Regions from separate parts of the Buttiauxella sp. genome, predicted to be linked through region 2. Evidence: predicted binding sites of a transcription regulator. Region 2 holds the regulator's gene; each other region holds the start of a gene.
What was found. Region 2 encodes CRP, which controls carbon source genes, mostly activating them, when cyclic AMP is high. Its sites were predicted from a motif close to ATGTGANNNNNNTCACAT; they were not measured.
Positions count from the first base shown of each region.

Region 1: a site for CRP is predicted at 2,017-2,034, ahead of bhsA (multiple stress resistance protein BhsA). Genes of this name have one in related genera too.
Region 3: a site for CRP is predicted at 1,562-1,579, ahead of WBL83_RS01745 (YchE family NAAT transporter). Genes of this name have one in related genera too.
Region 4: a site for CRP is predicted at 1,939-1,956, ahead of aaeR (HTH-type transcriptional activator AaeR). Genes of this name have one in related genera too.

Region 1 covers NZ_JBAVHX010000004.1:521,894-526,008, forward strand. The annotation lists gene mfd (transcription-repair coupling factor) at 1-343, shown strand, start outside; gene ldtC (L,D-transpeptidase LdtC) at 570-1,490, shown strand; gene bhsA (multiple stress resistance protein BhsA) at 1,687-1,944, opposite strand; gene WBL83_RS02855 (TetR/AcrR family transcriptional regulator) at 2,193-2,825, shown strand; gene WBL83_RS02860 (siderophore-interacting protein) at 2,877-3,770, opposite strand; gene iutA (ferric aerobactin receptor IutA) at 3,964-4,115, shown strand, end outside.
Region 2 covers NZ_JBAVHX010000017.1:14,380-18,494, forward strand. The annotation lists gene WBL83_RS13355 (phosphoribulokinase) at 1-623, shown strand, start outside; gene WBL83_RS13360 (OsmC family protein) at 645-1,049, opposite strand; gene crp (cAMP-activated global transcriptional regulator CRP) at 1,364-1,996, shown strand; gene WBL83_RS13370 (YccS/YhfK family putative transporter) at 2,186-4,115, shown strand, end outside.
Region 3 covers NZ_JBAVHX010000004.1:290,127-294,241, forward strand. The annotation lists gene WBL83_RS01745 (YchE family NAAT transporter) at 677-1,324, opposite strand; gene adhE (bifunctional acetaldehyde-CoA/alcohol dehydrogenase) at 1,810-4,115, shown strand, end outside.
Region 4 covers NZ_JBAVHX010000006.1:55,005-59,119, forward strand. The annotation lists gene tldD (metalloprotease TldD) at 1-957, shown strand, start outside; gene aaeR (HTH-type transcriptional activator AaeR) at 974-1,921, opposite strand; gene aaeX (p-hydroxybenzoic acid efflux pump operon protein AaeX) at 2,081-2,284, shown strand; gene aaeA (p-hydroxybenzoic acid efflux pump subunit AaeA) at 2,313-3,224, shown strand; gene aaeB (p-hydroxybenzoic acid efflux pump subunit AaeB) at 3,237-4,115, shown strand, end outside.

The DNA of each region.
Region 1 (4,115 bases), on a different contig from region 2:
CGGCCATGAACTCGACGAACTTAAAGTGGAGTTGATCGACCGCTTTGGTTTGTTACCGGATCCGGCTCGCAACTTGCTGGATATTGCTGCGTTACGCCAGCAGGCGCAGAAGTTGGGTGTGCGTAAAATCGAAGGTAACGAGAAAGGTGGCGTGATTGAATTTGCCGAGAAGAACCATGTGAATCCGGTATGGCTGATTGGTTTACTGCAAAAACAGCCGCAACATTACCGTCTCGATGGGCCAACCCGACTGAAATTTATTGAAGATCTCGCCGATCGCAAAGCTCGCATGGAATGGGTGCGTAACTTCATGCATCAGCTGGCGCAGAACGCAGCGGCATAATCACGCGCAGAAACTGACTAAAGTGCCTTAGATATCTCTAAGGCACTCAATTTGAAACATTTACACATCCTTTCAATCCACCAGGATTTCCCTACACGCTCTCCCGTCATAATCATCGATTAACTTTTTTATAACATCCGCATACTTTAAAAGGTTTACCGTGACGACCTCTCAGAGCGTTTCAATATCCCGCAAAGCTCGCGTCATTCGCTGGCTGGCTTCGATTATGCTGGTTAGCGCAACAATGGCCTCGTTTCAAGCTGCCGCCAACTCTTACCCTTTGCCGCCCGAAGGAAGCCGTCTGATCGGCAAGAATTTTTTCCATGTGGTGGAGGATAATGGGGGGTCGCTTGAGGCGATTGCGAAAAAATACAATGTCGGTTTCCTGGCTTTACTGCAGGCAAATCCAGGTGTTGACCCTTATGTTCCTCGTGCAGGAAGCGTGCTGACCATCCCGCGTCAGATGTTGTTACCTGATGCGCCTCGCCAGGGGCTGGTACTTAACCTCGCCGAGTTGCGGGTGTATTACTATCCGGCAGGTAAAAACAGCGTCACCGTTTACCCGATTGGTATTGGCCAACTGGGTGGAGACACCGTGACGCCAACCATGGTGACGACCGTTTCAGATAAGCGAGCCAACCCAACCTGGACGCCAACTGCCAATATCCGCGCACGTTACCTGGCAAATGGCATCAAACTCCCAGGCGTGGTGCCAGCCGGGCCGGATAACCCAATGGGTCACCATGCGATTCGCCTCGCCGCCCATGGTGGTGTCTACCTGTTACACGGCACCAACGCTGACTTTGGTATTGGGATGCGCGTGAGTTCTGGTTGCATTCGCCTGCGCGATGACGATATTAAAGCTCTGTATAAAGAGATGCCGGTCGGCACGCCTGTGCGAATCATCAATACCGCGATCAAAACCTCGGTCGAACCCGATGGCACCCGTTTAGTGGAAGTGCATCAGCCGCTGTCGAAAGATATTAATGACGATCCCAAAGTGCTGCCGATCGTGCTGACCGAGCAGATGAAACAGTTCCAGTCCGCAACTGAAACGGATGCCGTGGTGATGGAACAAGCGATGCAACACCGTTCTGGTATGCCAGTAGAGGTGAACGCACAGAGCGTTCCAACCAACGAAATTTAGCTTTTTCCATTGGTGAATAGATACTAAACAGGTGTTGTAGGGTGGATAAGCGTTAGCGTCATCCACCATTTTCATCAGTTTTGTCAGATGACGCTGCGCTTATCAGACCTGGGAAGAGGTTTATGTTGAGCTTAAAGGCCCTGTTTTTAACAGGGCCTTTTTTTGGATTCTTAAGCAATGCTCAGAGGGTAGTTATTTACTTATAGATAACCGCAGTCCCGTGCAAAGTATTTGGGCCAGTCACTGAAGTAATACGGTAAGAACTTGCACCCATTTGGTCTGCTTTTTCAGCAAGTTGCGCTTCCAGAGAATCGAGGTTAGTCCCGGCTGTTGCAGTCACAGTACCGATTTTCTGTTGGCCTGCTGGAGTGGCTTGCACTTCTACAGCGGCGAAGCTTGCGAAAGAAACTGAGCTAAGAACAACGGCAGCGATCAGAGTTTTTACGTTTTTCATGTTATGTACCTTGAGCAGTTGATTTGTAAGGTCGTAAAGTTATTTACTTAACGATCGATAACTAAATCATAAACGTGATCTGCATCACACGTCAAATTAATTTTATAACGTTCATTAACTATTTTATAAAAGTACTATTTATCATTAAGATAGGATTAATTTATTTTTATCCTAAATGCCTGTAGCTACTGCGGGTTTTTATTTTTATAATGATCGTTCATTAAACAGACAAAGGTTCAACGGCGCACATGTCATCTGATACAAGTTGCATTAAAAAAAGCCGTGGCCGTCCGAAGGTGTTTGACAGGGAAGCAGCACTCGACAAGGCCATGGCTCTGTTCTGGCAACACGGTTATGAAGCCACCTCGATGGCGCATTTGGTCGAAGCTACGGGCGCAAAAGCCCCGACGCTGTATGCCGAATTCACCAATAAAGAAGGGCTATTCCGGGCGGTGCTGGATCGTTATATTGCGCGTTTTACGCAAATGCGTGAGGCGTGCTTGTTCTGCGAAGAACGGACGCTTGAAGAAGCGTTGGAAGATTATTTATCGTTGATTGCCAAACTCTTTACCGAGAAAGACACACCAACGGGATGTTTTATTATCTGTACTTCGTCAGTACTTGCGGCCTCTTCGGAAGATATTGCCGCCGTGATAAAAACACGCCAGTCGATGCAGGAAGAAACGTTGGTACGTTTTCTGACTAAACGTCAGGAGAAAGGTGAAATACCTGCCAGCAGCTGCGTTCGTAAGCTGGCTAAATACCTGTGCTGTATTATTCAGGGGATGTCGGTAAGTGCGCGTGAAAACGCCAGCTATGACGAGCTTTTGCAGATAGTGAACACCACCATGCGTCTGATGCCTGAACTGAAGAAAATCTAAATGCAGTGAGGCGGATTACTCAAATTCATCCGCCTTATCTTTTGCAGTACTTTATTTCTGGCGTCCTTTACTCCAGTAAGCCATAAAGTTGATAGCATCGTGGTTTACCCCACATTCCCCAATCAAATAACGCCGCAGCATTTTCACCACAGTCGATTCCCCGGCAACCCATCCATAAAACGTCGTACTGTCGGTGGTGGCTTTATCCCACAGCAATTCGCCTTCAGCTTCCTCGTTGATCGCTTCAACAACTCCAGCCGTTTTAGGCAGTTGCGCTTCGGCTTTTACCGCAGGTAATAAGCACTCGCCGTGGCTGGCATTCGCGGGTTTACGCGGCAACCAGTGAATACGGGCGAAGCTAAATTCGCTTAAATCAACACAATCCCCCTGCTCTGGCACTTCAAAAAATGCCTGGATTTGCGGAGGGTTTTGCTGAGCCGCCAGCAATTCAAGAATCCCCCGCGCCGCTGGCAGTGCGGTTTCATCGGCAATAATTAATCCCTGACGCAAGCCTGCCGGTGGCGTCCATTCATAACCGCCGCTGTCTTGCGGGTAATCTGCATTGGGGGCGACGATTTGGATTTGATCACCGGGTTTCGAGGCGATCGCCCATGCGGAGGCCGGTCCTTCTGTTCCATGACTGACGAATTCAACCGTCACCTCCTGGCGCTCGCGGTCAACGTGGCGCAAGGTGTAAGTGCGCACAATCGGCCGCTTCTCTTTGGGCAATTCTTGCAGCAACTGATACCACTGCGCTTGCTCAGGCAAAGCGGGGATCGAGCCATCCTCTGATGGGAATAGCATTTTGATTCGTTGGTCCGGCGAATCACATTTCATTCTGGCAACATCGACGCCGCCAAATACCAGGCTCAACAGTGATGGTGAAACCTGCGATTTATTCACTAGCTGCACATTAAACAATCGATAGCCTTGCACTCCAGACATTTCGACTCCTTTGCCGCTCACGGCCACGCTTGAAAAAGTAAACCACAGAAATCATGTGATTATTCATAAGATTAATTTGAGAAATACTATCAATTGAGATTGATAATGAGAACCGTTATCGGCAAAATTCTGTGCGTTCATATTACAAAACATTTTTAAATGTTAATTATTTCCCATCCAAGGAAAGATGATGATGCATAAAAACGCGCGCTGGGTGCTTAACCCGTTGCTTCTGGCGATGATGTCTCCGGCTTTCGCACAGCAAACGTCCGAAGAAAACATTACGGTTTCTGCCAACCGTATGCACCGCACCGTTGCTGAGATGGCGCAGACCACCTGGGTTAT
Region 2 (4,115 bases):
ACGGTAAAACCGGGCAAGGTAAATCACGCAAGTATCTGCATACTTATGATGAAGCCGTACCCTGGAACCAAATCCCGGGCACCTTTACTCCGTGGCAGCCGTTACCGGAGCCGACCGATGTCTTATTTTATGAAGGCTTGCATGGCGGAGTCGTTACCCCGCAGCACGACGTCGCCAATGCCGTTGACTTGCTGGTTGGCGTAGTACCGATTGTGAACCTGGAATGGATACAAAAACTGGTGCGCGACACCAGTGAGCGCGGGCACTCCAGAGAAGCAGTGATGGATTCCGTCGTGCGTTCGATGGACGATTATATCAATTACATCACGCCGCAATTTTCCCGCACCCATATCAACTTCCAGCGTGTGCCTACCGTTGATACATCTAACCCCTTTGCCGCGCGAGCCATCCCATCACTGGATGAAAGCTTTGTAGTGATTCATTTCCGTGGGCTGGATAACATCGATTTCCCGTACCTGCTCGCTATGTTGCAAGGCTCATTCATTTCCCACATCAATACATTAGTGGTGCCGGGCGGCAAGATGGGGCTGGCAATGGAATTGATCATGACGCCACTGGTTAAGCGTCTTGCAGAAGGGCGAAACATCAATCAGGGCGGATAGCTCCCGCCCTTTTGACGCACATTAGCCTTCGATCACTTCATAGCTGTGAGTAATGTTCACAGCTTTTTCCAGCATCAGAGCAACAGAACAATACTTCTCAGCAGATAAATCCACTGCGCGGGAAACCGCGTTATCTTTAAGCTCTTTGCCTGTCACGATGAAATGCAGGTTAATGGTGGTAAAAAGACGAGGTGCTTCTTCGCGGCGCTCAGAGGTGAGTTTTACTTCACAATCCGTCACGTTGTAGCGACCTTTTTGCAAGATAGAAACCACGTCGATGGCACTACAACCACCCGCAGCCATCAGAACCATTTCCATCGGACTGGGTGCTTTATCGCCAGAATTACCATCCATCAAAATCTGGTGTCCAGAAGCGGACTCCCCAAGGAAGGTTAACCCTTCAACCCACTTCACTCGTGCCTGCATGTGACTTCTCCAGTTGAAAAAAACCCTTTCAGAGTACGCGGATGCAGCAAAACTGGCAACGGAAGGCGACCTGCGTCATGCTGAAACGAGACAATAGGAGACACTTGTCAAAAGCTATGCTAAAACAATCCAGATGCTACATCGCGATACATTGACGTAATGCATGTATGCAGAGGACGTCACTAATTACAGGCAGCAAGAATGACTTGCATGCCATCTCCCCAAGGTGGGGAATATTCTAATACTTGCAACGCCAGACAGGATGTTTAGCGTCTTGTCGTTGGTAGCTAGTTATAAACAGAGGATAACCGCGCATGGTGCTTGGCAAACCGCAAACAGACCCAACTCTCGAATGGTTCTTGTCCCATTGCCATATTCATAAGTATCCATCGAAGAGCACACTGATTCACCAGGGTGAAAAAGCTGAGACGCTGTACTACATCGTCAAGGGCTCTGTGGCTGTTCTGATTAAAGATGAAGAGGGCAAGGAAATGATCCTCTCCTATCTGAATCAGGGCGATTTTATTGGTGAGTTAGGGCTGTTCGAAGAAGGCCAGGAACGTAGTGCCTGGGTCCGTGCTAAATCTGCCTGTGAAGTGGCTGAAATTTCCTATAAAAAATTCCGCCAGCTTATTCAGGTCAACCCAGACATTCTGATGCGCCTGTCTTCCCAGATGGCTCGTCGTCTGCAAGTTACATCTGAGAAAGTCGGTAACCTGGCATTCCTGGATGTAACAGGTCGCATTGCACAGACGCTACTGAATCTGGCGAAACAACCTGATGCAATGACCCACCCAGACGGCATGCAGATTAAAATTACTCGTCAGGAAATCGGTCAGATCGTGGGTTGCTCTCGCGAAACTGTTGGTCGTATCTTGAAAATGCTGGAAGATCAAAACCTGATCTCCGCTCACGGTAAAACGATCGTCGTTTACGGCACTCGTTAATCTCCGTCCTAAAAAATGGCGTGTTGCTTCATGACACGCCTTTTTTGTCTCTACACTTCCCTCACTTGCTCTAAATAGTTCATGTTGCAGGTAGGCGGTAAGCTCAGGAATCCCAGGAGCTTACTAAAGTAAGTGACTGGGATGACTGAGTGCAACCAACAACCCAGCAACTTGAACCATGACGAGCAAATGTGGCGCCGACTGATCTACCACCCCGAAGTTAACTACGCATTACGGCAAACGCTGGTGCTGTGCCTTCCTGTGGGAGTAGGTCTACTGTTAGGAAATTTGCAGTTAGGCCTGCTTTTCTCGTTAGTGCCTGCCTGTTGCAACATAGCCGGTCTGGATACTCCCCATAAGCGCTTCTTCAAACGCCTGATTATTGGCGGCTCCCTGTTTGCTGTCAGCAGTTTAATCATGCAGCTTTTGCTGCTCTACACCGACGTGCCTTTGCCGCTTATTCTCATGGTCATGGCGCTAATGCTAGGCGTGACCGCTGAAATCAGCTCGCTGCACGCTCGTTTGCTTCCTGCCTCGCTGATTGCAGCTATCTTCACGCTCAGCATGGCTGGCAACATGCCTATCTGGAAACCGATGGCGTTGTATGTCTCCGGTACGATTTGGTACGGGGTGTTTAACTGGTTTTGGTTCTGGATGTGGCGTGAGCAGCCGTTGCGCGAATCGTTAAGTCTGCTCTATCGCCAGTTAGCAGATTACTGTGAAGCCAAGTACGGCATGCTGACCCAGCACGCGGATCCGGAAACCACGCTCCCGCCGCTACTGGCCCGCCAGCAAAAAGCCGTCGACTTAATCACCGTCTGCTACCAACAGCTGCACATGCTGGCAGCGAATCAGCAGAACGGTTACAAGCATCTTTTGCGCTCCTTTCAGGTCGCATTAGATCTCCAGGAGCACATTTCCGTCAGTTTGCACCAACCTGCCGAGGTGCAAAAACTTGTCGCACAAAGCCATGCGGAAGCGGTCATCCGCTGGAATGCGCAAACTATTGCGGCCCGTTTGCGCGTTCTGGCCGATGACATTCTTTACCATCGTTATCCGCAGCGATTTTCGATGGAGAAGCAAATTGAAGCCCTCGAGAAAATCGCTCGCCAGAATCCAGATAATCCAGTCGGACAATTTTGTCATTATCACTTTAGCCGTATCGCGCGCGTTTTACGCACCCAACGCCCACTGTATATCCGCGATTTAATGGAAGACCGCCAGCGCCGCTTACCGGTGTGGGCAGCACTGAAAAGCTATTTGTCGTTGAAATCCGCAGCCCTGCGCAATGCCTCACGCTTAGGCGTGATGTTAACTATCGCCAGTCTGTTTGGGGCGTTTTTACATCTGCCGAAACCTTACTGGATTTTAATGACGGTGATGTTTGTGACGCAAAACGGCTACGGTGCCACGCGGGTTCGTATTCTGCACCGTTCGGCAGGGACTATTGCTGGGCTGGCAATTGCGGGTATCGCTCTGCATTTCCACTTCCCGCAAGATATTGCCCTGGGCGCGATGCTGGTCATTACACTCGTCAGCTATTTGTTTATTCGTCAGAGTTACGGCTGGGCGACGATTGGTTTCACCGTGACCGCGGTTTATACCCTGCAACTATTAACGCTCAGTGCCGAGCAGTTTATCGTTCCGCGCCTGATAGATACCCTGCTGGGCTGTCTGATTGCCTTCGGTGGCATGGTATGGCTATGGCCACAATGGCAAAGTGGCTTGCTGCGCCAGAACGCCCACGACGCACTGGAGACAGACCAGGAGGCCATTCGCCTGATCCTGAGCAGCGACCCTGAACCCACGCCTTTGGCCTGGCAACGTATGAAGGTCAACCAGGCCCATAATGCTCTGTTTAACTCACTGAATCAGGCGATGCAGGAACCGGGCTTCAACTCGCATTATCTGGCAGACATGAAACTGTGGGTGACGCACAGTCAGTTTATCGTCGAACACATCAATGCGATGACGACACTGGCGCGCGAGCACAACATGCTGACTCCAGACTTAGCCCAGCATTATTTGCAGTCATGTGAAATTGCGTTGCAACGGTGCCAGCAGCGGCTTCAATACGATGGGCCGGGTGAAACGAACGACGCGAATATTCTCGATCCGC
Region 3 (4,115 bases), on a different contig from region 2:
ATGCGACTGCCAGGATTTATTTTGTGTTACCTGCTATCACCGACTTTATTTTGGGGATGCTCTTTGTGGCACCCTGATCCGTCGATTCTTAATCAACCCACCCTGTTCTCAGGTTGATTTTGATGAGTCATCTGTAAATGAAACATTTTTCAGATAATTGTGTTGTCCGGAAAGTATCAAAAGCACCTAACTCCCGCCAATACAATTTGCAAATTTGTTAACCATTTCTCTTTTATCTCTTCACTAAGTGGTCCGGGAAGATACTACACCAGCACAGTTAGTCGAGATAACTCTCTAAAAATAAAAGAAATAGCGGTATGAAATGGGTTGCTTATCTTTCTGCATGAGCACACAACCCTATTATTCACGAAAACTTAACAATTGGTTGTTTTTTAGCACATTCAACTGCAAGACAGCTTGAATAACTAATATCATCTCAATAAAGCCTCAGCAAGTGTCATTGTGTAGTGTGAGTTAAATAACGATTTGATTGTGACTTTTATGTACAGCCGAAAAAAATGCCTGCCGCTAATATACGGTTTCCAAAGCATTTTCTTATGAATGATTTTCTTATGAACAGAATAGAAATGCTTATGCTTCAAACAAACTGGTGGGGTTTTAACAAAAAAAAAGCAGAATCGTTATTCTGCTTTTTCATATATCAGTTTCAGCAGAACTAACTTAATAGTCCTGGGAAGATCGTTTTCAGGCCGGTCACAATAAATTCAATGCCCAGAGCCATCAACAGCAGCCCCATGATACGGGTAATAACGTTAATGCCGGTTTGCCCAAGCAGGCGTACCAGGAACGGCGCCAGGCGAAAAACCAGCCAACAGCAAAAAGCAAACAGGGCAATGGCAATGGTAAAACCGATTAAATAATTCCATGAATGGTAACGCGTGCCCCAGACGATAGTCGAACTGATTGCACCCGGACCGGCCATTAATGGAAGAGCCAACGGGACGACGCCAACGCTTTCGCGGATAGCACTCTCTGATTTTTCTTGTTTGTTCTGTTTATCTTCCCCGAGCTTACCGCTGATCATCGACATCGCGATGGTGACGACCAGGATACCGCCGGCAATACGGAAGGAATCTATTGATATACCGAATAGCTGTAGAATGCCGTCGCCCAGGAACAATGACGTCCACAAAATAATGGCGACTGAAAGGTTGGCTGTTAGATTGGTTTTGTTCCTCGCTATCGCCGTTTGATAGCTGGTCATGCTGATAAAAACAGGGATGATCCCGACCGGGTTTACCAGCGCGAATAATCCAATAAAGAACTTAAAATAAGTTGGCAAATCAAATAAGGATTGAGCCACTAAAAACTCCGCAAATGAACGTAGCAAAGGCCGCGGTAATGTAATGGAAAACCACTGCTGGCGCTATGCCCTTTCGCAGCATAGATAACTACTTTTATAAGCAAATGCGATATTAAACAATAATGTTACCCACTTGTTGGAAATATGGTAGTTTGTTTTATCTTTGCTGTGACAAAAATTTTAAAGACTTATCAATAACCTGAATCTGGCATGCTGAATGGAGTCAGCCTTGAGATAATGTGATGTAAATCACAAAAAACCTACTCAGAAGTGAGTACTCTTGGATACATCTGAAGAGCGTATGATTCAGACCATGAATAGGTTTTTTCGATAAGGCTCTTTTAGTAAATCAGCAAGATGTTTTGGGAAGTTTTTGGAATAGTCGTGGCCCCTCTTCTACGCAAGCTGTTGCCCGCTGACTATACTGTACTGTCATCTCGAGCAGCTCATTTACTAAAAGAGTTTAACATTATCAGGAGAGCATTATGGCTGTAACTAATGTCGCTGAACTTAACGCACTTGTAGAGCGCGTCAAGAAAGCCCAGCGTGAATATGCCAACTTTACTCAAGAGCAAGTTGATAAAATCTTCCGCGCCGCCGCTCTGGCTGCTGCTGATGCTCGAATCCCCCTCGCGAAACTAGCCGTTGCCGAATCAGGCATGGGTATCGTTGAAGATAAAGTGATCAAAAACCACTTTGCTTCAGAGTATATCTACAACGCTTATAAAGATGAGAAAACCTGTGGTGTTCTGGACGAAGACCAGACCTTCGGTACTATCACTATCGCTGAGCCAATCGGTATCATCTGCGGTATCGTGCCGACCACTAACCCGACTTCTACTGCGATCTTTAAGTCTCTGATCAGCCTGAAGACGCGTAACGCGATCATCTTCTCTCCACACCCACGTGCAAAAGACGCGACTAACAAAGCCGCAGACATCGTTCTGCAAGCTGCTATCGCTGCTGGTGCACCTAAAGATCTGATCGGTTGGATTGACCAGCCATCTGTAGAACTGTCTAACGCCCTGATGCACCACCCAGATATCAACATGATTCTGGCAACAGGTGGCCCAGGCATGGTTAAAGCGGCATACAGCTCCGGTAAACCAGCAATCGGCGTAGGCGCAGGTAACACCCCAGTTGTTGTTGACGAAACTGCTGACATCAAACGTGTTGTTGCTTCTATCCTGATGTCCAAAACCTTCGATAACGGCGTAATCTGTGCTTCCGAGCAATCAGTTATCGTTGTTGATTCTGCATACAATGCAGTACGTGATCGTTTTGCATCCCACGGCGGCTACATGCTGCAGGGCTCAGAGCTGAAAGCTGTTCAGGACATCATCCTGAAAAATGGCGCACTGAACGCAGCTATCGTTGGTCAGCCAGCAACCAAAATTGCTGAACTGGCAGGCTTCACTGTACCGGCTGACACCAAGATTCTGATTGGTGAAGTGAGCGTTGTTGACGAATCTGAGCCATTCGCTCACGAAAAACTGTCTCCAACTCTGGCTATGTACCGTGCTACAAGCTTCGAAGATGCAGTCGTTAAAGCTGAGAAACTGGTTGAGATGGGCGGTATCGGTCATACCTCTTGCCTGTACACCGACCAGGACAACCAGCCAGAGCGCGTTAAGCACTTCGGCGACAAAATGAAAACTGCACGTATCCTGATCAACACCCCTGCTTCTCAGGGTGGTATCGGTGACCTGTACAACTTCAAACTCGCGCCTTCCCTGACTCTGGGTTGTGGTTCATGGGGTGGTAACTCCATCTCTGAGAACGTGGGTCCTAAGCACCTGATCAACAAGAAAACCGTTGCTAAGCGAGCTGAGAACATGTTGTGGCATAAACTTCCGAAATCTATCTACTTCCGCCGCGGCTCACTGCCTATCGCGCTGGACGAAGTGATTACTGATGGTCACAAACGTGCGATGATCGTTACCGACCGCTTCCTGTTCAACAACGGCTATGCAGACCAGATCACTTCTGTTCTGAAAGCGGCTGGCGTTGAAACTGAAGTCTTCTTCGAAGTAGAAGCTGATCCAACTCTGTCCGTAGTACGTAAAGGTGCAGAACTGGCGAACTCCTTCAAACCAGACGTGATCATCGCGTTGGGCGGCGGTTCCCCAATGGATGCTGCGAAAATCATGTGGGTGATGTACGAGCACCCAGAAACTCACTTCGAAGAACTGGCACTGCGCTTCATGGACATCCGTAAGCGTATCTACAAGTTCCCGAAAATGGGCGTAAAAGCGAAAATGATCGCGGTTACCACCACTTCCGGTACGGGTTCTGAAGTGACTCCGTTTGCAGTTGTAACTGATGATGCAACTGGCCAGAAATACCCACTGGCTGACTACGCTCTGACTCCAGATATGGCGATTGTTGATGCCAACCTGGTGATGGATATGCCTAAGTCCCTGTGTGCATTCGGTGGTCTGGATGCAGTGACTCACTCCCTGGAAGCTTACGTTTCCGTACTGGCGAGCGAGTTCTCTGACGGTCAGGCTCTGCAAGCGCTGAAACTGCTGAAAGAAAACCTGCCAGCGTCTTACCATGAAGGTTCTAAAAACCCAGTGGCTCGTGAGCGTGTACACAACGCTGCGACCATCGCGGGTATCGCGTTTGCGAACGCCTTCCTGGGTGTGTGTCACTCAATGGCTCACAAACTGGGTTCACAGTTCCACATTCCTCACGGTCTGGCGAACGCCCTGTTGATCTCCAACGTTATCCGCTATAACGCGAATGACAACCCAACCAAGCAGACTGCATTCAGCCAGTATGACCGCCC
Region 4 (4,115 bases), on a different contig from region 2:
GAATTGATTCTGGTCGCGGCAACCGATGGGACTCTGGCAGCTGACGTTCGCCCGCTGGTGCGTCTGTCTGTCAGCGTTCAGGTTGAAGACAATGGCAAGCGCGAGCGCGGCTCAAGCGGCGGTGGCGGTCGTTTCGGTTATGAGTATTTCCTTGAAACTGTCGACGGTGAAGTGCGTGCTGATGCATGGGCGAAAGAAGCCGTGCGTATGGCGCTGGTGACCCTTTCTGCGGTTGCGGCACCTGCTGGTATGTTCCCGGTGGTGCTGGGCGCAGGTTGGCCTGGTGTGCTGTTACATGAAGCGGTAGGTCACGGTCTGGAAGGTGATTTTAATCGCCGTGGTACATCCGTATTTAGCGGCCAGATGGGCCAGTTGGTTGCCTCTGAACTTTGTACTGTCGTCGATGATGGCACCATGGCGAACCGCCGTGGCTCTGTTGCAATTGACGATGAAGGCGTTCCGGGCCAATACAACGTGCTGATCGAAAACGGCGTGCTGAAAGGCTACATGCAGGACAAACTCAATGCCCGTTTGATGGGCGTTGCGCCAACCGGTAATGGCCGTCGCGAATCTTACGCGCACCTGCCAATGCCGCGCATGACCAACACCTATATGCTGGCGGGCAAATCAACGCCGCAAGAGATTATCGAATCTGTTGAATACGGGATCTACGCGCCGAACTTTGGTGGCGGGCAAGTGGATATCACCTCCGGCAAGTTTGTGTTCTCCACGTCGGAAGCGTATCTCATCGAGAATGGTAAAGTGACCACACCGGTGAAAGGCGCCACGCTGATTGGTTCCGGTATTGAAACCATGCAGCAGATTTCGATGGTGGGTAACGACCTGGCGCTGGATAACGGTGTTGGTGTCTGTGGCAAAGAAGGGCAGAGTTTGCCAGTCGGTGTCGGCCAGCCAACGCTTAAAGTCGACAACCTGACGGTTGGTGGCACAGCGTAAAAATCTTACAGCCGGGTTAATCCCGGCTGATTTCATTTGTACGTCCTTTCTTGTCTCGTACCCCTTGATACAGGTGCGAAACCTTCACGAAATATTCCGTCAGATAGTTAATACAAACCTGCACTTTCAGCGGCAACTTATCTTTCTCTGTATACAACGCATAGACCGGACGCGGATCGGACTGATAACGCGGCAGTAAGATCTCAAGCGTGCCGTCATTGATCTCATCGATCACCCACATCAATGGGACATACGCGATCCCCGCGCCCACTTTTAGCCAACGGCTTAAGGTCATTGGATCGTTGGTAACGAATCGCCCTTGCGGGATCATCTTCGTGGTAAGCCCTTCAGGTGCGATCAACTCGAATTCATTATGCGGACGAATGCTGTACTCAAGCCAGGAATGACTGGCAAGATCGGCGGGTTTTTCCGGGGTGCCATTTTGTTGCAGATAGCTTTTGGCGGCGCAAATCACCATCGGCATCGAGCCGAGGCGTGTCGAGAACAGGCTGGAATCCTGCAAAGCACCGACACGAATCACCACGTCCAGACCATCAGCGATCAAATCAGGGGCGGGTATGCCAGTTACCAGATTAACGGTTAACTCAGGATACTCTTTGAGCATATCGGCGGTCATGGACGCGAGGACATTTTGTGCCATAGTTGAAGAACTGCCAATACGCAGCGTCCCGATGGGGGTGTTGTTGAAGGCGTAGAGTTGTTCGTGCACCTCTTGCGCTTCATGTAACATTTTACGGCAGCCCAGGTAGTAGATTTTACCGGCTTCAGTGAGCCCGATGCTGCGCGTACTGCGGTTTAAAAGCTTAACTTGCAACTCGTCTTCAAGCTTGGAAACGGTTTGGCTGATGGACGATACGCTCATTTCCAGTTGCCTTGCCGTGGCGGTAAATGAGCCAAGTTCGACAACTTTGGCAAAAACCCACATGCGCTTAAGTCTTTCCATTGTTAACTCTGGCTTAAAAGTGATTTAGATCACAGATTATAGATAACTAGCTAACAATTACGTTAATATATTATTACTAACACAATCCGTAACTTTTGTTAGCGCAGCGTTCCTGGCTGTGCCAGGGCTTGTGTATTCTGGATTTTCTTCAAGGTTAACATGAGTCTATTTCCCGTTATCGTGATTTTCGGTCTTTCTTTTCCGCCGATATTCTTCGAGCTAATTCTTTCGCTGGCGCTGTTCTGGTTGGTTCGCCGTCTGCTGACTCCGACGGGGATTTATGATTTTGTCTGGCATCCGGCATTATTTAATACAGCGCTTTATTGCTGCCTGTTTTATCTGATCTCGCGCCTGTTTGTCTGAGGTTGATGTGAAAGCACTTACAACAAAAATGACCCGCACTGCCATCACGCTGATTCTGGTGCTGCTGGCTTTCATCGCTATCTTCCGTGCCTGGGTGTTTTATACCGAATCCCCATGGACACGCGACGCCCGTTTTACCGCTGATGTTGTCGCGATCGCACCCGACGTGTCCGGTTTAATTACCGATGTGAAGGTCCATGACAACCAACTGGTAAAGAAGGATCAGGTTTTATTCACCATTGACCAACCCCGTTACCAGAAGGCGCTGGAGCAGGCACAAGCAGACGTTGCCTATTACCAGGCTTTAGCGGGAGAAAAACGTCGTGAAGCCGGGCGCCGCAATTCGTTGGGGACGCAGGCGATGTCGCGCGAAGAAATTGACCAGTCGAACAACCTGTTGCAGACCGTTTTGCATCAGTTATCCAAGGCTGAAGCGACACGAGATTTAGCCCAACTGGATCTGCAACGTACTACTATACGTGCGCCAGCAGAGGGTTGGGTCACCAACCTGAATGTGTATACGGGTGAGTTTATTACCCGCGGTTCCACCGCTGTTGCGCTGGTCAAACGCGGGACTTTCTACATTCTGGCTTACATGGAAGAAACCAAGCTTGACGGTATTCGTCCAGGCTATCGGGTTCAAATCACTCCGCTTGGCAGTAACCGCGTATTACGCGGGACGGTCGACAGTATTTCTGCCGGCGTAACCAATGCCAGCAGCACCCGGGATACCAAAGGGATGGCGACGGTTGATTCCAATCTTGAGTGGGTGCGTCTGGCGCAGCGTGTGCCAGTGCGTATTCGTCTTGATGAGCAACAGGCGAATATCTTCCCGGCAGGGACAACGGCCACCGTCGTCGTAACCGGCGATAAAGACCGGGATATTAACCATGACTCGGTATTCATTAAATTCATGCATCGTCTGCGTGAGTTCGGTTAAGCGTAGGTCGATATGTATTTTATCTCGCGATTACATTTACGCTTTGCCTTCAAGCTGGCATTCGCCATTGTGTTGGCGGTGTTTGTGGGTTTCCATTTCCAACTGGAAACCCCGCGCTGGGCGGTACTGACCGCAGCGATAGTCGCCGCAGGCCCGGCGTTTGCTGCGGGTGGCGAACCCTATTCAGGGGCGATTCGTTATCGCGGGATGCTACGCATCATCGGGACGTTTATCGGCTGCTTTGCTGCACTGTTCATTATCACTTCGATGATTCGTGCACCTGTTGTGATGTTACTGGTGTGCTGTATTTGGGCCGGTTTTTGTACCTGGATTTCCTCCCTGGTCAAAGTTGAAAATTCCTATGCCTGGGGGCTTTCTGGCTACACCGCGTTAATCATTGTCATCACTATTCAGGCCAACCCTCTTGTCGCCCCTCAGTTTGCCGTTGAGCGCTGTAGTGAGATTGTGATTGGTATTGTTTGTGCGATCCTTGCCGACTTACTGTTTTCCCCGCGTTCTATTAAGCAAGAAATCGACCGCGAGCTCGATAACCTGCTGGTGGATCACTACCGGCTGATGCAGCTGTGTATTGCGCATGGTGATAAAGAGGAAGTTGATAAAGCCTGGAGCGGGCTGGTACGTCGTACGACCGCTTTGGAAGGGATGCGCGGGAATCTCAAAATTGAATCTTCCCGCTGGAGTCGTGCAAACCGCCGACTGAAAGCGATCAACGCTCTGTCGCTGACACTTATCACCCAGGCGTGCGAAACATTCCTGATTCAAAACACGCGCCCGGAATATATGACCGCGCAATTCCGCATGCTGTTTGAGATGCCTGTTGAAACCGCTGCTGATGTGCATAAGCAGGTGAAAGTTATCCGCCGAGCCATT